2 regions of the Cobetia sp. 29-18-1 genome follow, and region 2 is predicted to be linked to the other one. Evidence: riboswitches for the same ligand, from Rfam matches in the RefSeq annotation. Region 2 holds a riboswitch; the other holds the start of a gene.
What was found. Region 2 has a riboswitch for thiamine pyrophosphate ahead of tenA (thiaminase II). Riboswitches for the same ligand answer to the same signal wherever they lie in the genome.

Region 1: linked by a shared signal. The riboswitch ahead of QD208_RS13970 (ABC transporter ATP-binding protein) and the one ahead of tenA (thiaminase II) in region 2 are both predicted to bind thiamine pyrophosphate.

The regions. Positions count from the first base shown of each region.
Region 1 is NZ_JARWKS010000018.1:70,615-82,350, reverse strand. It holds gene QD208_RS13985 (GGDEF domain-containing protein) at 1-959, opposite strand, end outside; gene QD208_RS13980 (potassium/proton antiporter) at 1,175-2,884, opposite strand; gene QD208_RS13975 (hypothetical protein) at 3,022-3,987, opposite strand; TPP riboswitch at 4,153-4,266, shown strand; gene QD208_RS13970 (ABC transporter ATP-binding protein) at 4,325-5,077, shown strand; gene QD208_RS13965 (ABC transporter permease) at 5,074-5,841, shown strand; gene QD208_RS13960 (ABC transporter substrate-binding protein) at 6,005-7,309, shown strand; gene QD208_RS13955 (MFS transporter) at 7,446-8,714, opposite strand; gene QD208_RS13950 (alpha/beta fold hydrolase) at 8,711-9,535, opposite strand; gene QD208_RS13945 (LysR substrate-binding domain-containing protein) at 9,701-10,609, opposite strand; gene QD208_RS13940 (YeiH family protein) at 10,824-11,736, shown strand, end outside.
Region 2 is NZ_JARWKS010000002.1:173,036-184,771, forward strand. It holds gene QD208_RS02505 (dienelactone hydrolase family protein) at 1-134, shown strand, start outside; gene pncB (nicotinate phosphoribosyltransferase) at 330-1,502, opposite strand; gene QD208_RS02515 (DUF4190 domain-containing protein) at 1,673-2,062, opposite strand; gene QD208_RS02520 (GNAT family N-acetyltransferase) at 2,166-3,497, shown strand; gene QD208_RS02525 (nuclease-related domain-containing protein) at 3,627-4,922, shown strand; gene QD208_RS02530 (phasin family protein) at 5,390-5,758, shown strand; gene QD208_RS02535 (peptidylprolyl isomerase) at 5,959-6,237, shown strand; gene thiC (phosphomethylpyrimidine synthase ThiC) at 6,367-8,376, opposite strand; TPP riboswitch at 8,503-8,643, opposite strand; gene tenA (thiaminase II) at 8,801-9,460, opposite strand; TPP riboswitch at 9,607-9,733, opposite strand; gene QD208_RS02550 (TIGR04282 family arsenosugar biosynthesis glycosyltransferase) at 9,869-10,594, opposite strand; gene QD208_RS02555 (TIGR04283 family arsenosugar biosynthesis glycosyltransferase) at 10,587-11,297, opposite strand.

The DNA of each region.
Region 1 (11,736 bases), on a different contig from region 2:
AGATTGACATCCAGACTGTTGAGGCCGTCATTGATGACGAACGGCAACGCCGAGGCGCCCTTGCACAGGCGCTCTGCCACCTGATCGACGCGCTCGCCATGCAGCCCCGGGCACAACAGCACGAACTCCTCGCCGCCATAGCGCCCGACCAGGTCCTCCCCGCGCAGGATGCTGCGCATGCGCCGCACCAGCTCCTTGAGCACCTGATCACCGGCCTGGCGACCCCAGGTCTCGTTGATCAGCGCCAGATGGTCGACATCCACCATCATCACGCTCAGCGCCCCGTTGTTGATCAACATGCCGCGCCCGCTGTCGACCAGCTCGGCGCGACTCAGGGCGCCGGTCAGCGCATCGAAGCGCCCTCCCGTCTCGAAACGCTGCTGCAGGCGCTCCACCGACCAGCCCATCTGCACCAGCACCAGCGTGAAGAAGATGGTCAAGACGCCCAGATTGATGATGCGAAATGCCAGCATCCAGCCGGCGGGCAGCGGATTGGTCGGCCCTTCCAGCATCAGGATGATGTAGGCCAGCAGCGGCATGCTCAGGCAGGCGGCACACAGCAGAACGCGCCGCATGAACGACATGCGGATCGAGTAGATGCACAGCAAGGCGCCGAAGTAGAAGTAGTCGAACCCGGCCTCAGAGCCGAAATAGCGCAGCGAGAAGCTGATCTGCGCGCAGGTGCCCAACGCCATCAGCGTGGCCGCCAGGGCTTCACGGCGAGCACGGTGCAGCTGCAGACAGACCAGATCGACGATCAGCATCGCCAGATTCAGCGCCAGAATGCCCATCTCGCCCAGCCACAACAGCAGGATGGCGTAGAGCAGATGGCAGCTGACCGCCAGCACATAGACCACGTTGAAGGTGGCATGAAAGGTCTTCTCATCCGCCGTGAGTCCGGGCGGGAATTGCTCGAATCGTCGCAGAAAGCCCGCGAGATGAGGATGTGGGCTGGCCATGTAGTCACCTCCTTGTCGCTGGCCACAATCGGTGGCCAGGCGCTGTCACGGACAAATTGGCCTGACATCAACAGAATACGATATTGATGAGTCCAAACACGACGCCCCCATTACACGCAGTGCAATGGGGGCGTCGTAGTGTGTGAAGCGCAGGCGCAGGCGCAGGTCCAGACTCAGGCCCTGACACAGATTCAGGCTCAGACACGGACTCAGACTCAGTGCAGTCGCAGGCCGACCTTGGTGATGCGATTGCCTTCCACCTCGTTCACCACCCAGTGGATACCATGCCAGTCGACATCGTCGCCGACCACCGGCACCCCGCCGACTCGCCGGGTGATGAATTCGGCGATGGTCAGGTGGTGCTCGCCCTGGGAGAGCGTCAAGCCGTAGACATCGGCGATATCCTGCATGTTGGCATCGCCTTCCAGCGTGAAGGTCCCGAAGAAGGCACGTTGCTCGTGCTGCAGACTCTCGCCATTGAACATGCGGTTGAGGCTCGGCACATCACAGGAGCGCCCCACCACGCACAGCACATCCTGCTGATGCAGGCAGGTGCTGCCCTTGGGGTGGATCAGCACCTTGTTGCGGAACAGCGCCCCGACCTTGGCCCCCGAGGGGAAGCGCAGCATGCGCAGCGCCACGCCCTCCAGCGCCGTGTTGTCGACGCGATAGACCAGCATCTCGTAGTCATTGACCGGCATGATGCCGAGCAGGTTGCGGCGACTGGGCTGTGCGCCCGGCGGCACCACCACCCTCAGCTTGCGCGCCATCGGCGCCAGCGACGAGCCCTGCACCAGCAGCGAGATGATGACCACGAAGAAGGCGACATTGAAGTAGAGACCGGCATTCTCGACCCCGGTGATCACCGGGAAGATCGCCAGCACGATCGGCACCGCCCCTCGCAGCCCGACCCAGCTGATGAACCACAGCTCGCGCCAGCGGAAGCGGAAGAACGGCTTGAGACACAGGATGACCGCCAGCGGGCGCACCACCAGAATCAGCGCCACGCTGAGGATGGCGGCCGGCAGCGCGAACTGCAGCATGGTCGAGGGCGAGACCAGCAGGCCCAGCATCAGGAACAGCACGATCTGCGAGAGATGCGCCAGGCCATCATGCACCGGCAGGATGTGCTCCAGATGCCGCCCGGGGTGATTGCCGATCATCAGGCCGCACAGATAGATGGCGAGGAAACCGCTGCCGCCCATCTCGTTGGTGGTGGCGAACAGGCTCAAGCCCAGCGCCAGCGCCAGCAGCGAATAGAGGCCGGGCGCGAGGTCCAGATAGCGCATCAGACGGGCGATCAGCCAGCCGCCGGCGATCCCCATGGCGGCGCCGACACCGAACTGCAGCAGGAAACTCATGATGCCCGACGCGACGCCGGATAGCTGACCGGTCAGGATCTCGGCCAGCGTGATGGTCAGGAAGATCGCCATCGGGTCGTTGGTGCCGGACTCGATTTCCAGCGTCGCACCGACACGCTCATTGAGGTGAACGCCCTGGCCGCCCAGCAGCGAGAAGACCGCCGCGGCATCGGTGGAGCCGACGATGGCCCCGACCAGCAGGCCTTCGATCAGGGTGAGATCAAACAGCCACATGGCCAGAAGGCCCACCAGGCCGCTGGTCATGAAGACCCCGACGGTGGCCAGCACCAGCGCCGGTTTCAGGCCGGCACGAAACGTGGACAGCCGCGTGCGCAGGCCGCCATCGAGCAGGATGAGCGCCAGCGCCAGGTTGCCGATCATGTAAGCGGATGAGGCGTCATCGAACTGGATGCCCAGCACGCCATCTTCACCCGCCAGCATGCCAAGGCCGAGGAACAGCAGTAGCAGCGGCATGCCAAGACGCGCCGAGACGCGGCTGGCCAACACGCTCAAGGCGATCAGCGTGCCTGCCAGCAAGAAATAATAATTCAGGTTCTCTACCACGAGTGCTCCCCCGCCAAGCCCTACATCAGATCTCGAGTGACGTCCACGACGACTCACCCACAGTATTCCATGTCAGCGATGGGGCTGCAGAGAAATTTCACACCTTTCATGTACTTGCAGCGTGAAGCACGCGGATTTCACGCCAGGCTGCGCGGCGAGACCCAGGCCGGGGCTGCCGCAAGCTCAGCATAGGACCGCGGGCCGAAGGCCTCCATCGCCCACAACAGCGCACGACACAGCTCACGCTGGCCATCGAGATCGATCATGCGCCCATGGCGCGAATAGCCCTTCATGAAGGCCTGACGCTGCTCCGGCGTTTCCAGCAGCAACTCCACCAGCGCCCAGTCGAACTCGATCGGTGCCCACACCAGCGCCTCCCAATCGCTCCATACCCAGCCGGTGGCGGCGCACAGATATTGATCGGCGCGCATGTCCGGCAGACACCACACCGCGCGGGTCGGCGCCGGGTAGGTGCGCTTGAGCAGCGTGCCAAGCTCCGCGCGACGCGGGTGATGGGCGAGATAGCGCGTGACGCGGGTATTCCAGTGCAACAGCGGCATCGGCTGCGCCAGCGGTTGGCCGAAGCCCGACACCGTATCCTGATGCAGGCGACCGAGCTGGTCGCCCAGCAGCTCACAGAAGGTGATGCTGAGATCACTCGGCTGCCCGCTGGACCACGGCAGGTGCCAGATGGGCGCGCCATCGAGACGCCCCAGAAAGGTCAGGGGCAGTGGCGGAATCGGCAAACGCGCGGGCAAGGCGCCCGCCAGTCGCGTCAGGCCCTCCGGCGTCGCCCAGCGATCGGCGCCGAAGACCCCGCGCATTGCGCGCCAGAAGGGGTCATGGTCTGGGCCGGTGCGCGCCAGCTTGATGAGGCCGGGCGTGCCGCCACGCTGGCGCCATAGCCAGTTGGCGCTATCCGGCCAGGCGAGCGCCAGCGGTTCGAGCGGTTGACCCAGATAGGTCGAGAGCCGGCGGGTCAGTGACTCCTCGGGCCAGCCCCTGGGCACGGGACGCGGCTCGCCCACGGCCTCAGCCGTGCTCGGCCGCCGCGGGGGAACGGGATAACTGGAACAGGTCGAGAGATCCGGTGTGTCGGGCATGATGATCTCCTTGGGCTACACGTCTTGTTACAGTAATGCTCAGCATACCCAAGGCGTGGCACATCGGCATAGTCCGTTTCGCACGCCACCTCTGCCCTGCCCACCTGACCCGCCCCCCTGACCCGCGCCGGACAAGACACCGGCAAGACAGTGACGTTACACTGTCGGCCTGGATGGGGGTGCCCGAGGATGGGCTGAGAGCCGCAGCGATACGTCGCGCGACAACCCCTGGAACCTGATCCGGTTGATACCGGCGGAGGGAATCCCCGACGCGTGCCCTGCATGGCGCGTCACCTGTTTCCTCCTGCCGGCATGCCGCCTGACCACGGAATTGCCTGTGTCGCTGGGACTCACCCTCAACAACGCACGAATCGATTACGCCGGCCACACGCTGTTCCGCGATATTTCCGCGCGTCTGGAGGCCGGTAGCTGGACGGCACTGCTGGGGCGCTCCGGCTGCGGCAAGAGTTCGCTGCTGCGCCTGCTGGCCGGCCTGGAGATGTCAGACCTCCACCAGCTCGACCTCGCCACCGATGACGGTCAGCCGCTGACCGACCGCGTGGCCTGGATGGCGCAGCAGGACCTGCTGCTGCCGTGGCGGCGCGTCATCGACAACCTGTGGCTGGGCGATGACCTGCGCCGGCGGCCGCGCAATCGCAAGCTTGCCCATGAGCTTCTGGCCGCGGTCGGGCTTGAGGGCCGTGAGCAGGCCTGGCCGGATGCCCTCTCCGGCGGTCAGCGCCAGCGCGTCGCCCTCGCCCGCACGCTCTACCAGCAGGCGCCGGTCGTGATGATGGACGAGCCGTTCTCGGCGGTGGATGCCATCACCCGTCTGGAGCTGCATGATCTGGCCAGCCGCCTGCTCAAGGGCCGCACCGTCCTGATGGTGACCCATGACCCGCTGGAGGCATTGCGCCTCGCCGATCAACTGCTGGTGCTGCGCCCCTCGAGCCTCCCGGGCCACGGCGCCGAGCTGGAACGCCTGCCGGGGCTTGGCGCCGCACGCCCGGTGCCGCTGGATGACCCGGCCCTGCCACCGGCGCAGGCGCAACTGATCGCCCGCCTGCGCGATAGCGAGGAGGCCGCATGAAACGTCTGCACGCCATGCGTCACCTCGTCATCAGTGCGCTGCTCCTGCTGGGGCTTTGGCAGCTGATCATTGTCGTCACCGCCGTACCGCCCTACATTCTGCCCACGCCGCAGGCCGTGCTCGAGGTGCTGATCCAGAAGGCGCCGCTGCTGGCCCATCACGCTGGCGTCACCATCAGCGAGATACTGGCCGGGCTGGTGCTGGGCATTCTACTCGGCCTTGCCACCGCGCTGGCGCTGGCCTTCATTCCCCGCCTGCGCCGCACGCTGCTGCCGATGCTGCTGATCAGTCAGGTGATACCGCTGTTCGCGATCGCGCCGCTGCTGGTGCTGTGGCTCGGCTATGACATGCTGTCCAAGGTGGTGATGGCGACACTGATCATCTATTTCCCGGTCGCCTCCACCGGCTACGACGGCCTGCGCCAGACCCGACAGGGCTGGCTGGATCTTGCCCATACCCTGGGTGCCAGCCCATGGCGCCGGCTGATCCACATCCAGTTGCCCGCCGCGCTGCCGGCACTGGCCTCCGGCATACGCATGGCCGCGACCGCCGCCCCCATCGGCGCCGTCATCGGGGAATGGGCCGGTGCCAGTCAGGGGCTGGGCTATCTGATGCTTAACGCCAACGCGCGCATGGAGATCGACCTGATGTTCGCCGCCCTGCTGGTACTGGTCGCCTTCTCCCTGCTGCTCTATTTCTCGCTGGATGCGCTGCTGCGCGCCCTGATGCCCTGGCACCGCGACCGGCTGACACGCCTGAGCTGAGGCGTTCAGGGCTCCGGACAGACACTGCATGACCGCATGACCGCAAGATCGCAAGATCGCGTTATCGAAAGACGCAACGACGCTCGACACAAATTGCATGAGCCTGACGACTGCCGCCCACGAACGGCAGCACCACTACCCTGTGATCACAAGGAACTCCGCCATGTCTCTTTCGTCATCGGCGCCACGGCGCAAAGCGCAGCCGACACGTTCACCGCGTGCCTCACTGCTGTCCACCGCCTTCGCCACCCTGCTGACCACGCTGTGCCTGAGCAGCCTGCCAGCCACCGCCATGTCGGCCCACGCCGCCGACGCAGAACCCGCCACCAGCACCCAGTCAGCGCCGGAAATCGTCGCTCAGCAGGCCGAGGTCGGGGTGAACGGCGACTCACCCGCCTCGGCGCCGGTGGCAAGCCAGGAAGCCGTGGAAGCGACCGCCGGCGCCGCCAAGCAGGCCAAGAACGGTGCTGAACCGGCCGCGGAAGCCCCGCCAGCCGCCAGCGACGAACAGAGCGCTGATGCTGACTCGAAGGACGTCGCCGAGGACAACCCCAAGGACGCTGCCACCGCCGAGCAGCCGCTGACGCAGTTCAAGGTCATGCTCGACTGGTACACCAACCCCGGCCACGCCCCGCTGGTGCTGGCGCAGGAGCTGGGTCTGTTCAAGAAGCACGGCCTTGATGTCGAGCTGATCGCCCCCGCCGACCCGAGCGTGCCGCCCAAGCTGGCCGCCGCCGAGCGCGTCGACATCGCCATCAGCTATCAGCCGCAGCTGCACCTGCAGATCGATCAGGGCCTGCCGCTGGTGCGTATCGGCACCCTGGTCGCCACGCCGCTGAATGTGGTGGTGGTGCGCGCCGACAGTGACATCCAGTCGATCGCCGACCTCAAGGGCAAGCGGGTCGGCTACTCGGTGGGCGGTGTCGAGGAAGTGCTGCTCTCCACCATGCTGCAGCATAGCGGCCTGACGCTGGATGACATCACGCTGACCAACGTCAACTTCTCGCTGACGCCGTCACTGCTGACGCGCAAGGTCGATGCCGTCACCGGCGCCTTCCGCAACTTCGAGCTGGCCCAGATGGCCCAGGAAGGCGTCAAGGGCCGCGCCTTCTACATCGAGGAAGAAGGCGTGCCGACCTATGACGAGCTGATCTTCGTCGCCAACAGCGACAGCTACGAGCGCAAGCAGGCACAGTACGCCGGCTTCCTCGCCGCCGTCGGCGAGGCCACCGCCTGGATCATCAATCACCCGGACCAGGGCTGGGAGATGTTCCGCGACTCCGACCCGGCACTGGATACCGAGCTCAACAAGGAAGCCTGGTACGCCACCCTGCCGCGCTTCGCGCTGCGTCCTGCCGCGCTGGATGCCGGCCGCTATCGTGACTTCGAGGACTTCCTGTTCGAGCGCGGCATGATCAAGAAGCGCCAGTCACTGAGCCACCTGGCCGTCGACGTCAACGCGCCCTGAGACGTTGAGCGCCCAGAGCTCTTGAAACGCTGAGCGCTTGCGCGCCCCATGCAAAACGCCCTGCCGGAGATTCCGACAGGGCGTTTTGGGTTCAGGACCGGCTCACTCTCGCCGTCTTGTGCCTATTCGACAAGCGTTAGCGGCGTGCCAGGCGACGCGACAGCCACAGGATCTGCAGCGGCTGGATCACCAGCGCGATCATCAGCACCGCGACCAGCAGCGGCATGCCTTCCAGCGCGCCGCTCGACGTGCTGACCAGCAGTCCGGCGCCCACATAGCTGCCGGCGGCGGAGCTCAGATGCTGCACGGCACTCTGGGTGCTGGTGAAGGCTGCCCGCTCGTGGTCGGCGGGAATGAAGCTGTTGAGCGTATTCTGGGTCACACGCCGCGCCGACGAGAACAGCATGTAGGCGCCGAAGCCGATCCAGATCAGCGACGGCCCCGGCGAATGCAGCAGGAAGGCCCAGCCAACCAGCGCCGTCATCAGGCAGGTGATGGTGCCCGGCCAGACACAGCCATAGCGATCACACAGCCGCCCCGTCAGCTGCATGCCGACCAGCGACAGCCCGCCACCGATCATGTAGAGCCCACCGAGATCCTCGCGCGGCAGGCCCAGATTGAACAGCAGATAGCTTGCCAGGTTGGGAATCACCAGGAAATTGCTGAACATCGCCGTGGCGATCAGCGCCAGCCCCAGGCGATGGTCGGGCTGGGCCAGGATGTTCAGGATCGTGGTGCCCTTGCGGCTGCGCTGACGCGTCTCGGGGTTATCGAGATGGCCGCGGATCGGCGGCAGTATCCAGGCCAGCAGCCCGCATACCAGCAGCGCCAGCAGCGCCACGGCGCGAAATGGCGCCTGCCAGCCGAAGCCCTGCGACAGCCACAGCGCAAACGGCAGCCCCAGCACCGAGGCCACCGAGAAGGCACCCATCACCAGGCCCATGGCGCGCCCCCGGCGTACTCCCGGCACCACGTCGATCACGATGGCCAGCGCCGTCGCCGCCGCCGGCCCGCCGAACAGGCCGCCCAGCATGCGCGCCGCCAGCAGGGTCTCGAAGTCGGTGGCGAAGCTGGCGATCAGGTGACAGAGCGCCGCGCCGAACAGGAAGCCCAGCACTGCCCAGCGGCGATCGAAGCGATCGGCGTGTCGCGTCCACAGCAGGGTGCCCACCGCGGCGGCCAGCGGATAACTGCCGACGATATAGCCGAGGTGATCCAGCGGAATGCCCAGCGAGGTGGCAAAGTCGGGACCCAGCGCCATCACCATGGTGAAGCCCATGATGACGGCGAACTGCAGCAGGGTGACCAGCGCCACCACCAGGCGCTCGTGGGTGGTCACCGGCGGGATGACCCGCTCGCTCGCGGCCGGCTGACGATTTTCGGAGTGGCTGCTCGGCGTACTCAAGCGCGTGCGACGCGATCAAGGAACGTCACCACCGCCTGCTGGAACTCGCTGGCACGCTCGGCGTGCAGCCAATGGCCGGCCTCCAGCGAGTCATCTTCCAGCGCAGGAAAGTGTTCGCGCATCGTCGCCAGGCCCTCGGCCTGCACGTAGTTGGAGCGCGAGCCCCACAGCAGCAGCGCCGGCAGCTCGACCGGCCCCTGGCCGTGCGGCGCCTCGACGATCTGCGGGTAACCCGCCGCGATATGGTCCAGCCCGACGCGCCAGCCCATGGCGCCATCGTCGAGACGCACCAGATTGGTGGCGAGGAACTGGCGAATGGCCGGGGTATCGACATGCTGCGCCATCACCGTGTCGGCCTCCTTGCGTGAGGCCGGGCGCGCGTCACGCACCGCCTCGAAGGCGGCAAAGATATCGTCATGCCCGTGGCCATAGGCGACCGGCGCGATATCGGCGACCAGCAGGCTGCGCAGACGCTCGGGCGCCTCGAGCGCGACCTGCATGGCGACCTTGCCGCCCATCGAGTGGCCCAGCAGGTCACAGCGCTCGATGGCGAGGCGGTCGAGCAGCGCGATGACATCCGCGGCCTGCTCGGGGTAGCTCATGCCGGCCACGTGCGGGCTGCGGCCGTGGTTGCGCAGATCCACCGCGATCACGCGGCGTGTCCGCGACCAAGACTTGATATGCGAACGCCAGTTGTCGGCACTGCCGAACAGGCCGTGAAGAATGACCAGCGGCGTCGCGTCCTGCTGGCTCGTTGTCTGTTCCTCGGCGCCATCACGAGCATCGCTCTCGTGGTAATAAAGCTCGACCGTTGTGCTCATCATCATCTCCATGGACGCTAGACAGACCGTTACGCTCCCCGTGGCTCAGGCGCAGTAGCGTGGCTCAGCGGCGTGGCTCGGCGGCGTGGCTCGGCGGCAGCCGGCTCGCGGGGAGCGCCTATGTTAGCAAACTATCAAGCGCGCGGCGGCTTCGTCCTCGACGCCTCAGCGCGGGCTGGCTTCCAGATAGACCTTGACCGCCTGCCACAGCGGGCTGCGGTAACGCTCCGGGTGCCACAGCATCGAGAAGCGCCGCTTCAGGTTGAGCTGGGGCGTGGCCAGCACCACCAGCTCGCCACGCGCGATCTCGGCCGCCACCGACAGCCGCGACAGACACCCCAGCCCCAGCCCGGCGAACACGGCCTGCTTGATGGCCTCGTGCTGACCCAGCTCCATGCGCACCTTGAGGCGCTCGATCCGCCCGTGCAGTGCACGCTCGAAGACCGCCCGCGTGCCCGAGCCCCCCTCGCGCAGAATCCAGTCGGCGGTGGCGAGGTCCTCATCGCTGAGCGCCACGCCGCGCACGGCCAGCGGATGGCTCGGCGGCGCCACTACCACCAGCTCATCCTCGCGCCAGGTCTGGCTCATCAGGCGCGGCGCGTGGCAGTCGCCCTCGATCAGGCCGAGTTCCGCGTCATAGTTGAGCACCGCTTCCACCACCTGGTGGGTATTGCGCAGGCGCAGATTGAGCTCGGTGCCCGGATGTTCGCGCATGAAGGCCCCCGCCAGCCCCGGCAACAACCAGGTGCCGATGGTGGCACTGGCGGCGATTTCCAGCTCGCCGCGCAGGTTGCCATCCACCACGCCGGGCTCACGCGCCTCCAGCTCCAGCGCGTGGGTCTGCTCCAGCAATTGCTCGGCGCGCGCCAACAGGCGGCGGCCATTGGCGTTCAGGGCCAGGCGGCGACCGAGGCGCTCGAACAGCTGCACCTCGAGGTGACGCTCAAGCTCGGACAGCCCCTGACTCGCCGCCGATTGCGACAGGCCGATCTCGCGCGCCGCGGCACTGACGGAGCCGTGGCGGGTCACCGCCACGAACACTTGCAACTGGCGCAGCGTGATGTGGATCTGCATATCGGTTTTTCCGGTATGTAATAAAAGAATAATCGACTAACTGCCGAATAATATTCCCGAATAGACTAATCATCAAACCAGAGACACTAAGCAAGCGACGCAGGCTCAAGCGCCCTTGCCGATGACAGCCGTGCACCACACGCCAGCGCACGACCCATAACAAGACAGGCCATGTTCCGCACGGGATAGGCCACCTTCCTCAAGGAGAATGCTCATGGACGCACAGACCCTGACTCCCCCCGCCACTGCCGAGCGCTTGCGCCGCATGTTGCCGGGCCTCGCCCTGTGTGGCGGCCTGACCCTGGTGGGACTGGCACTGCATTCCATTCCGGCGCTGGCCTCCACCGGCATCAGCCCGCTGGTCTTCGCCCTGCTGTGCGGTATCGTGGTCGGCAACCTGCCGATCACCAGCCGTCACGCCGCGGCGCTCTCCCCGGGGCTGCATATCGCGACCAAGAAGCTGCTGCGTCTCGGCATCATCCTGTTCGGCCTCTCCATCACCCTGCAGCAGATTCTCGGCCTGGGCTGGAGCGTCGTCTTCCTCGATGTGCTGGTGATCACCGCGGTGCTGAGCAGCGGCTACTTCATCGGCACGCGCTGGCTGGGGCTGGACCGCGACACCGCACTGCTGACCAGTGCCGGTTCCGCCATCTGTGGCGCCGCGGCGGTACTGGCGACCGAATCGATGATCAAGGCACGCCCGGCGGCCACCGCCATGGCCGTCGCCACGGTGGTGCTGTTCGGCTCGCTGGCAATGCTGGCCTACCCGCTGCTCTACCCGCTGAGCGGCATGCATGAAGGCCTGTTCGGCATCTATATCGGCTCCACCATCCACGAGGTCGCTCAGGTCGTGGCCGCCGGTGAAGCGGTCGGCCCGGACGCCCTGGCCAATGCGCTGATCGTCAAGTTGATGCGCGTGATGATGCTGGTACCCTTCCTGCTGCTGTTGCCGAAGCTGTGGGCCATGCGTGCCCGCACCGAGGGCGATGACCGCGAGACCGGCGGCAGCATGACGATTCCGTGGTTCGCGCTGGGCTTCATCGCCATGGCCGGCATCAACAGCACCGGCGCGATCCCGGCGGCAGTGCACTCAAGCCTCTCTACCCTCGGCAGCGTGGCACTGACCA
Region 2 (11,736 bases):
AATCGGATGCCAAGGCGGCCAAGTACGATCTGCCGCTGGGCTATGACGCGGCCGCGGATTCGGCTTCCTGGCAGGTCATGCTCAACCTGTTCAATGAGGTCTTCAAGACACCGAAGAAGTCCGTCAAGACCTGAGTCGTCAAGACCTGAGCTGCAAGACCTGAGCCGTCGTCACCGGTGCTGAAGGTGATCGACATGAAAAAGCCCGCCCGGGAAGTTTCCGGGCGGGCTTTTTCATGGGACTTTTTCTAGCAGCTATTTCATGAGCCTGTTTCAAGGTCTCTGGCAGGAGGCCATGGCAAGGCGTTCAGCGATCGCTGAGCGTGCGCTTCAATCCAGCTCCTTGAGTGACAGCACCTGGTGCGCCAGACGAATCATGTCGGGGTCGCCGGTGTGTTTGCTCGAGACATCGGACAGCTTGATCACCGGCACCCACTCCTGGCCCTCGGGACGGGCTTCGGTCATCTTGATCACCATGTTCATCGGCTGCGGGCCGACATCATTGGTGAAGTTGGTGCCGATACCGAACGACATGCCGATACGTCCGGCGCAATAGCGCACGATGCGATCGACCTTGTCGGTGTCCAGACCATCGGAGAACACGATGGTCTTGGTCTTGGGGTCGATGCCCAGTGACTCATAGTGACGGATGGTGGTCTCGGCGAAGTCGATGGGGTCACCACTGTCGTGGCGCACGCCGTCAAACAGCTTGGCGAACTTCTTGTCGAAGCTCTTGAAGAAGGCCTGGCTGGTGAAGGTGTCAGACAGGGCGATCCCCAGGTCACCGCGATAGACCTTGACCCAGTTCTCCAGCGCCAGGATGTTGGCCATCTTGAAGCCGAAGCGCGCGGCATGAAACATGAACCACTCATGGGCGTGCGTGCCGATCGGCTTGATGCCGTGGCGCTGTGCCATGTGCACGTTGCTGGTGCCGATGAAGCAGCCGCGGCCGTGGTCCTTGAGACCCGCGACCACCTTGTCGTGCACATCGTAGGAGTGACGACGACGAGTGCCGAATTCCGCCACGCGGATGCCGAGACGCTTGTAGTGCTCGATCTTGGCCAGGGTGCTGTCGCGCAGGGCCTGATCGCTGTCGCGTTGATCTCCGCCCAGCTGATACCAGAGCTCGCTGATCATCGCCATCAGCGGGACTTCCCACAGGATGGTGCGATACCAGTAGCCTTCGATATGCACCTCCAGCTCATCACCGGTCTGGGTGATGGTGATTTCGGAGGGATCGAAGCGGAAGCCCGCCAGGAAGTCGCGGTAGGTCGGGTCCAGGAAGGGGCAGTGAAGCTCGAGGAAGGATTTCTCTTCCACGCTCAATGCCAGTTCGGCCATGTTGTCTACCGCGATGCGCAAGGCCTCGCCGAACCCCGGCGGGAACGAATGCTCGCCACGGTTGATGAAGGCGTAGCGAGCGCGCGCATACGGAAACAGTTTCACCACGGCGTTCTGCATGGTGAACTTGTAGAAATCATTATCGAGAATCGAGTACAACATCGAGGCTCGCTCAGTATCAAGGCGGCTCGGGGGAACCGGAATCGCTGGCAGGGCAGACGCTGCGAGAGGCAGGCATGCCCCGCTGGCACGGGGAAGCAATGTCGACGCATTATCCGTGCAGGCGCGCTGCACGTTCAAGCCGGAGTGCCTAGGCGCTGGTCAGGCGCTGGTCAGGTGCTGAATGCCATTATGCCGAACATGGTCAGCATCATGCCGCCGAACATCAGCAGGCCGGCCAGCGATAGGGCGATCAGCAGGTAGCCGAGAATCAGTCCGGCCAGGGCCCAGCTGTCACCGGCTTCGCCACTGCGGCGGATCTGGCTGCGCGCAATGTGGCCACACACGACGCCGCCGAGTGCCGCAGGCGCGAGCAGGCAGCCGAGCACGCTCAGGGCAAAGGCGGCCACTGCCATGAGATTCGTGCTGGCGTGGGTGTCCTGCGCGGGCGGGGTCGGCGCATAAGGCCCTTGAGAGGGCCCTTGCGAGGACTCTTGAGCGCGCCCCTGGGGCTGTGAGCCGCTCGTGGACGTATCGTCGGGCGGCGTGGGAGTCTCTGTCATGTGGGTCTCGTTGTCCTGCATCATGACGACACACTAGCATGTCCTGGGTTGTGCGGCATGTCTGCACCAGTGGTAGGCATGGCAAGACTATGAGGAGAGTACGGTGACAGGGCAATGGCAGGCAGAGGATGAGGCTGCGACAGGGTCGGCGGCTCAGGCGGCGACAGGGTCGGCAACAGGCCAGCAGCAGGCTGCGAGCGCCGCAGGTACCGCAGAGAAACAGGGCTGGCGCCTGGAGGTGCTGGATTCCCTCGACGCCCTCACCGCCAGTGAATGGAATGCGCTGGCAGGCGATGACTATCCCTTCCTGCAACATGCCTATCTGAGCGCGCTGGAAAGCTGCGGTGCGGCCAGCGCCGGCAGTGGTTGGCATCCTGCCCATCTGGTAGTGCGCGACGCCGACGGCCGCTTGCTGGCGGGGCTGCTGCGCTATCTCAAGCTGCACTCGCGTGGCGAATATGTGTTCGACCAGCAGTGGGCGGAGGCCCTGGAGCAGGCGGGTGGGCGCTATTATCCCAAGCAGTTGACTGCCGTGCCGTTCACTCCCAGCGATGGCCCACGCCTTGTCACCTCGCCACAGTTGGCGTCGCCCGCAGCCCGGCGTGCCTTGCTTGAGTGGTTATGGCCGCATCTCAAGGCTGGCATCGCACCCGCGGCTGAGCCGGGTAGCGCGCTACGTCGTTATGAGCACAGCGGGTTTCATCTGCTGTTTGTCTCGGCAGAGGAGCGGCAAGACTGGCAGGCGGCGATTCCGGAGCTGATTTCGCGTCCCGGGATGCAATATCACTGGCAGTCACGCGGCGAGCCGGACTTTGCCACCTGGCTTGAGAGTCTGCGTTCCAAACGGCGCAAGGAGATCCGGCGCGAGCGGCGCAAGGTCGCCGAGCAAGGCTTCACGCTGGCCAGGCTCGAGGGAGCGCAGATTGGCTCTGACGATATCGAGGCCTTCTACCGCTGCTACTGCATGACCTATCTCGAGCGCGGCCAGCGCCCTTATCTGCCGCTCGATTTCTTCCAGCAGCTCAGGCGCAGCATGCCCGAGCGATTGCTGCTGGTGCAGGCGCGAGATGAGCAGGGCGCGCCGGTGGCGGCAGCCTTGTGTCTGATCGGCAGTGATTGCCTGTATGGTCGTTGGTGGGGCAGCGAAGTCCATGCCGACTGTCTGCACTTCGAGGTCTGCTATTACCAGGGGCTCGAATTCTGCCTGCAGCGAGGGCTCAAGCGCTTCGATCCCGGCACCCAGGGTGAGCACAAGATCAGTCGCGGTTTCGCGGCGTATGCCACCGGGTCGCTGCATTGGCTGATGCATCCCGGGCTTCAGGAGGCGGTGGCAGAGGCGGTCGAGGAGGAGGCACGTTGGCTCAGCAAGGCGCGTCAGCAGGTGACGGCAATGCTGCCCTACCGGGAGGCCGCGCCTCAGACAGCGCAGGAGTGATGACCCTCAGCCTTCTTCACTGTCATCCGCTATCCGCTGGCGGATTCTCCCGCGGAGTCAGAGGCAAGAAAGATTGCGAATAGAGCACTACACTGAGTTATATATGAATGCTCTAATCCAGAGGCGCCCATGCTGATCAAGGACTGCGATTCACGGGAATACGACCTGCTGGTGCTCGAGGTGCTGGCGCAGGATGCTGCGCTTGCCGCGCCCGAGCGCCACAAGGTGCTGGAGGCCCTGCGTGCGATACGTGCCCGTCAGGCGCGTCGCCGTGCGCTGGCAAGCCAGCTGGATGCCTTGTTGGGGACGCGGGATGATTGGGTCGTGCTGCATGATGTGCGGCTGGCGCAGGCAGAGGGCGTGATCGAGATCGATCACCTGCTGATCAACAGCCTCATGCAGGTCTGGGTGCTGGATGCCTCCTGTTTTGATCTGACGCTCTCGATCACCCCCTTCGGTGAGCTGTTGGCCCATAGCGGACGAGTCGCGCAGGGCGGCGAGACACCCTCAGGCGAAGATGGCGTCATGGCGCATGCCGTGACGCCGTGTCCCTTGCAGGCGATCCCTGAGCGTAGCCGCGCCATCGTGCAATGGCTGGAGGCCTCCTCGTTGTTGCCTGTGCGCCTGGGGATGACCCTGCAGCCGCAATTGCGCTATCGCATCGTGGTGGCCGATGCGGCTCAGGTCAGCCGGCCGCCGGAAGATATCGTGGACAGTCGTGCGCTGCTGTCCTTCGCGCGCCTCAAGCGTCAGTGCCTGCAGGTGAGCGGCAAGACCGCTTACGTGACACGGCTGCGCAGTTTTACCCACCGCCTCGATCAGCGCCGCCTGCGCCAGCTGGGGCGCGCCATCGCCACCCAGCATGTGGCCCCCAACACGGATTGGGTGGCGGAGCTGGGCCTGGCCGCTGGCACGCGCGCGACGGATGGCGACGCTGCCACTCAGGTATCCCCGCTGGCCTATCTATGGCAACCGCCGCTATCGCCTGAAGAACTGGCGCGGGCCTCAGGCGATAGCGCTGCCATGGCGGCAGAGTCCGATGACATGGAAGGGGCGTCGGATGACACGACGCTGGCGGTCCAGCGTGGCGTGACATCTACGGCTGCCCTGAAACGGCAGTGCGGTTTTGGGGGCCGAGGGCTGCAGGCCGCGCATTGGCAGCCCGGGCACCAGGCTCTGGATCAGGATGGCCGAGAAGGCCCCGCTAGCCCGCAGGCGGCAGGCGAGCAGCCGGGTGCTGCGGCCGACAATCAGCAAGGCGCGTCTTCCGCCCAGTCGCAGGATGAGGAAGGCTTGCCGCGCTGTCAGGGCTGTCGGCGATGGCTTTCCACCCAGAGTGTCGACTTCTGTCGCCAGGCAGATCAGGCACGCGCGCTGGGCGGGCGCCTGCTCTGCAAACGCTGTCGCGACGCCTCATGCCAGTGAGGCAGCAGCACGGCGCTATCCTCAAGTTCAGGCTTTCAGCTTCGGGCTTCTGCCTCAGCCCTCTGTCCTAGCCCTTTATCCTCCCAGCCCTATGGCCCAGCACTTTGGCCCAGTCTGGCGTTCCAGGGCGTGGTGTGTGGCATGACGGGGCCCCAAGGCGTCAATTTTCTTTTCAACTTCTGATTGTTTTTCTCCAGTGCAATCAAGCCACTGCATCAACCAGGGCGTACAGATCAGTCGTTGCGATGTTTTTGATGTTGCAGTGCAACAAAGACTGTCTTATGCTGCGTTGCAGCGAGGATGGAACCTGGTCGATAGCACTATCTGACCGCGACGGCTCGATAGTGACGGCTTGATAATGATGGCTCGGTCACTACGGTGCACCAGCCCGGTTCAGTCCTGATAACCGAACGGAGCAACGCTCCGGTTCATTTCAGCGTGATGCCAATACCCTGGAGGGTGCCTACATGTTCAATGCCAACTTCGAGAAGTCCGCTCAGCAGTTCGACGATATGTTCCTGTCTCCGCTGCGTGCGTTCAGCGCCCTGAGCATCGATTACAGCGAGAAGCTGATCGGCGCACAGATGGAACTGACCAAGTCCTATGCTGATGCTTCCCTGACCCAGGCGCGTTCCATGCTCGAGATCAAGGACAGCGAAGGTCTGAAGAACTTCGTCAAGGAGCAGCAGGAAACCGTCAAGACTCTGGGCGAGAAGCTGCAGAACGACACCCAGAAAGTGGTCGAGCTGAACCAGGAATACGCCAAGAAAGGTCAGGAACTGGCAGAAAGCAACGCCAAGTCCGCCTCCGAGGCCATGCAGAAAGTCGCCAAGTAAGCGACTGCTGCCGACGCTCTCAGGCGAGCGTCCCCAACGCCCATCCGGTCTTCCGGGTGGGCGTTCGCGTGTCTGGGATATCGCTGAGCAGGTGGGGAGGCGCGCGACGCTAGCGGCGAGCGCTGCCTTGGGCCACAATGACCTGCCACGCCGCCGGTGATTGCCGGCGGCATTTATTCGATCAGTGACAGGTGATAGACATGGCACAGGCCACAGCGCGTCATATTCTCGTTTCCAGCGAAGAACAGTGTGCAGCTCTCAAGACCGAAATCGAGAACGGCCGCGATTTCGCTGATGCCGCTCGCGAGCACTCCTCCTGCCCGTCCGGCCGCAGTGGCGGCGACCTGGGTGCCTTCGGCCCGGGCATGATGGTCAAGGAATTCGACGAAGTCGTGTTCAGCGCCCCGATCAACACCGTGCAGGGCCCGGTGAAGACCCAGTTCGGTTATCACCTGCTGGAAGTCACCAGCCGCACGTGAGCCTTCTGTCACGCTCATGAGATGTCATGAGCGTGTGGCAGGATGTGACGAAAACGCCCCGACCATCACTGGTCGGGGCGTTTTTTGTGTCGCTCGGAATGTCAGCCTTCCTGTGCGTCAGGCACTTGGCTAGACCTCCTGATAGAGCTGGCTGCCTTCACGCTTGAACTTGTCGGCCTGCTCCTGCATGCCGGCCATCACGCTGTCGGCATCGCCGGTCAGACCATGCTCATTGGCGTAATCGCGCACTTCCTGGGTGATCTTCATCGAGCAGAACTTCGGCCCGCACATGGAGCAGAAGTGGGCGACCTTGGCCGAGTCCTTGGGCAGCGTCTCGTCGTGGAAGCTGCGCGCGGTGTCCGGGTCCAGGCCCAGATTGAACTGGTCTTCCCAGCGGAACTCGAAGCGTGCCTTGGAGAGCGCATTGTCACGGCGTTGCGCGCCCGGGTGGCCCTTGGCCAGATCGGCGGCATGCGCGGCGATCTTGTAGGTGATGATGCCGGTCTTGACGTCGTCCTTGTTGGGCAAGCCCAGGTGCTCCTTGGGGGTCACGTAGCAGAGCATGGCGCAGCCGAACCAGCCGATCATCGCGGCACCAATGCCGGAGGTGATGTGGTCGTAGCCCGGGGCGATGTCGGTGGTCAGCGGGCCGAGGGTGTAGAAGGGCGCCTCGTCACACTCGCTGAGCTGCTTGTCCATGTTCTCCTTGATCAGGTGCATCGGCACGTGACCCGGGCCCTCGATCATGACCTGGACATCGTGCTGCCAGGCGATCTTGGTCAGCTCGCCAAGCGTCTCGAGCTCACCGAACTGGGCGGCGTCATTGGCATCGGCCACCGAGCCCGGGCGCAGGCCATCGCCCAGTGACAGGCTGATGTCGTAGGCCTTGCAGATCTCGCAGATGTCCTCGAAGTGACGATAGAGGAAGCTTTCCTCGTGATGTGCCAGACACCACTTGGCCATGATCGAGCCGCCGCGCGAGACGATGCCGGTCACGCGGCTGGCGGTCAGCGGCACATAGCGCAGCAGGACGCCGGCGTGGATGGTGAAATAGTCGACGCCTTGCTCGGCCTGCTCGATCAGCGTGTCGCGGAAGATCTCCCAATCGAGGTTCTCGGCCACGCCATCGACCTTCTCCAGCGCCTGATAGATCGGCACCGTGCCGATGGGCACGGGAGAGTTGCGCAGAATCCATTCACGGGTCTCGTGGATGTTGGCGCCGGTCGAGAGGTCCATCACGGTGTCGGAACCCCAGCGGATCGCCCAGGTCATTTTGTCGACCTCTTCCTCGATGGAGGAGGTGACCGCCGAGTTGCCCAGGTTGCCGTTGACCTTCACCAGGAAGTTGCGGCCGATGATCATCGGCTCGCTTTCCGGGTGATTGATGTTGGCGGGAATGATGGCGCGGCCGCATGCGACTTCCTCACGCACGAATTCGGCGGTGATCTCGTCGGGCAGGTTGGCGCCGAAGCTGTGGCCCGGGTGCTGGTGGCCCAGAATGCTCTCGACGGATTCGCTGCCCTGATATTCCTCACGCAGCGCGATACGACGCTGATTCTCGCGAATCGCGATGTATTCCATCTCCGGGGTGATGATGCCCTGGCGCGCGTAGTGCAGCTGGGTGACATTCTTGCCCGGCAGGGCACGACGCGGGCGGTGGTCCAGCTCGAAGCGCAGGGACGACAGGCGCAGGTCGGCCTGGCGCACGCGACCATATTCACTGCTCAGCTGATTGAGCTGTTCGGTATCACCGCGTTCCTCGATCCACTTCTCGCGCAGCGGCGCCAGGCCCCGGCGGATGTCGATCTCGACCGCCGGATCGGTGTAGGGGCCGGAGGTATCGTAGACGACGATCGGCGGGTTCTCTTCCAGGCCGCTGGAGGTCTGGGTCGGCGAGCAGCCGATCTCGCGCATGGGCACGCGGATGTCCGGACGGGAGCCTTCGATATAGATCTTGCGCGAGCCGCTCAGCGGCGCGATGGCGGCGGCGTCGACTCGTGCTTCGCTGGCGAGATGGCGGCTGCCATCCTTGCGACCGGCGCGCGCGCGTGCCTTGGGGGCAGCCTCAGGCTGCGAGGCGAGCGGTGACTCGGCGGCGTTGGTGGCTTGCGGGTCTTGTGTCGTCGGGGCAGTGCTCATGCAGGTCTCCTCAAAGGGCGACGTCACGGCTGACGTCATCATGGGAAGACCGTGCGCAGGGAGAGGATGGTCGTCGCCGACTCCTTGCCAGCAGGTGGCCCGGGAGCGAGGCGGCCGCGCGCAGCGGCTGGCCATCAGCTTGATTCCTACGCCGGTCCTAACCGGTTCAGGTTCCACGGGACCCCTTGCTGGCAAGCTCGCGCGTCAGGGCGGCGAAGCATGCATGCAGGATCTCAGCCGGTTCCACCGGCACCCCGTCAAGCGTGTGCAGATTTCAATGCGAGGGTGTTGCCCGAAGCGTCAGGCTTGCCACGGGGAGCATTCTCGCATCCAGGCTCTGTTGGCCTGTCAGTCGTGCCATCCATGGGGATGGCGTCATCCCGAGCGGCTCATGGCGAGTGCCGGGACGTCAGTCTGTGATGACTCAAGCGCGATCGAGGCCCATCTGCCAGAAGTCGATCTCGAGTCGCGTGGCGTCCCGGAAGACATCGACCAGCTCACCCAGTCGGCGCTCCGAGACCTCCGAGAGGCGCGCATCCAGCCATTCGCGCTCGGCTTCGACGGCTTCCTTGAAGTCATCGCTTGAGTACATCGCGATCCAGTCCGCGTATGGGTTGTTCTCGATCTCGGTGGTGTCCTGATCGAGCAGCCACTCGGCGATCTCGCCGTAGCCGATCAGGCAGGGCGCGAGCGCCACGTGCAGATCGAGCAGGTCGCCGCGCTGGCCGCAATCGAGCACGTAACGGGTATAGGCCAGGGTGGCGCGGGATTCCGGCAGCTCGCTCAGGTCATCCTCGCTGATGCCCCACTCGCTGCAGTAGCCGATATGCAGATCGAGCTCGGTATTGAGGATGGTGTCGAGACTGGCCGTGGCCTGACGCAGCTCCGCGAGGGTGCGGCTCTTGTAGGCGGCCAGCGCCCAGGCACGCGCGAAGTGGATCAGGAACAGGTAGTCCTGCTGCAGGTAATGGCGGAAGGACTCCTCCGGCAGACGACCTTCGCCCAGCTGGCGAACGAAGTCGTGCTCGAGATAGTCACGCCATTCCTCGGCGCAGGCACTGGTCAGGTCGTTGAAACTAGGCATGACGCATCCCTCGGTGAGCGTGCTGACGACCCGTAATGGGGCGGCAGGTCTCTGGCGCAAGCGTGGCCAGTACCGGAACAGGAGCAGGGGAAAAGCGGGGGAGGTGCCGACAGTCACCGTGAGAAAGTGGTGACGATATCGAGTGGCATCGCTTCGCGCTTGATCCCTACGCCGGTACTAGCCGGATCAGGTTCGGCGGGATCGTCATTCACGCAAGGACGTTGCCTGCGCATGACATCTCAGCCGGTCTTACCGGCACCCCGTCAAGCTGTGACATGTGAGTCACGATGCAGCGAGTGTAACAGCCCTGCGGCGTAGAAGAAGGGCAGTGTGAGCAAAAATGCATACGACTTTGGGAGGCATGCCGAACCTGTGATGAGCCTCAAGCGGGCTTATTTATGGAAAGTCTCAAGCGGCAAGGTCGGCCATGAGTGCCGGCAGGTGGCGCGACAGTCGCGCAAGGTCACGCGGCTCATCGACATCCCAGCTGGTCGGCAGGCAAGCGGCCGTTCTCCCCGCCCGGGCCAGCAGCGCCAGAGTGTCCCGGCAGACATGGGCATGGCTCCAGTGGGGCAGCAGGAAGGCTTGCGGGCAGGGCGCCTTGAGGCCGATCAAGCCATAGCCACCATCGTCGGTGGGCTGCAGCACCGCGTCGTGAGTGCGCAGTCTGTGGGCTGCCTCGCGCAGCCGCTGGCTATCCAGCGCTGGCAGGTCGGAGCCCATCAGCAACACCGGCCCCTCGGGCAGATGTCGGGCCATGGCCCGGGACATTCGCTCACCGAGCTCCCCCTGCGGCTGTGCCTCGAAGGTGAGGTCGGCAGTGGCATCGACAACGCTTCGCAGCCGGGCTTCCAGCGCTGCCCGCAGAGCCGCCTGTTCAGGTGCCTGACTCGACGGCTCGGCAGAGGGCGTCAGCATCACCACGACCTTGCCGAGGCGCGCGGCGCAGGCGTGGTCAACGATATGGCTCAGCATCCGCGCATAGAGTCGAGCTGCGCCCTCGGGGCCGAGTGCGGGGATCAGGCGTGTCTTGCAGTGGCCGGCGATGGGCAGGCGACCGAAGATGATGAGAGTCGGGCGCACCTCTGACGCGGCATCAGCGGTGGGCAAGGTAGGCAACACCGCATCACGCATGTGGCATGCCGCGCTGCTCACAGGCCTGCGCCGCGGCGCGATAGCCGTAAAGGCGTGCCAGGCGTGCAGGGGAGACGCCACACCAGGCCGCCAGCCGCAGTCCCCACATCTTGACGATGGTGCGCCAGACGCCGTGGGTCTCCCAGCGTCGACCGCTGGTCGTGACACGCGCGGTCAGGTTCATTGGCGGGGTCAGATGCTTGAGATGGGCACTCAGCCAGATATCTTCCATCAGTGGCATGTCGGCAAAGCCGCCGATGGCCTCGAAGGTCGAGCGCTTCACGAACTGGGTCTGGTCGCCCGTGCTGATGCTGGTCAGCCGCGAGCGCAGATTCATCATGGCGGCGATCATCGGTAACCACGGCGACTCGCCCTTGATGCTGACATCGAAGCGGCCCCAGTCGCTGCGGCGATGCGTCGTGATGGCCTCCTTGAGCAATGCCAGCGCATTGTCGGGCAAGTCGGTATCGGCATGCAGAAACAGCAGCCATTCTCCGCGTGCACGCGCGGCTCCGGCATTCATCTGGCGTGCCCGGCCCGGCTCACTGCTCAGCACGGCATCACACAGCGGTCGGGCCAGTGAGGGGGTGCCATCCGTCGAGCCACCATCCACCACGATCACTTCACAGTCACCCCCCGCGCGCAGGCGACTCAGGGCAATCAGGGTTTGCACGATGCCGGCTGCCTCGTCATGCACCGGCATCACGATGCTCAGCCAGGGAGCGCGCGTCAGGTGCGTGCATGTGCTCGACAGGGAGTCCCGGCTGGCGGACGTCCGTGATGCTGGGGGTGGCTGCTGGTTCATGGCGGCAGGCTCCGACGATGGCGTATTCGTTGGATCATACGCAGGAGTTCGTAGGCTGGATGCACGGGCGAGATAGGCTCTATCAGCGCGTCATCGTTCAATAAACGCTTGGCGTCGACCCAGTGTCGCTCCATGGCCACACAATGCCTAGCTGGCCATTGGGTGCATGCGAGGGCACAGGACTACATTCCTGTAATTCGCAGGCGGGGCATGCAAGGCAGGTTTTCAGTATCTGTAGCAGGCAAGCGCTGCATTCATCGGCCCTATTTATAGGCCCTCTCCATAGGCCCTCTGCCAAGCAGCTCCTGGAAAGAGAGCCTGAAGAGAGTGCTTGGAC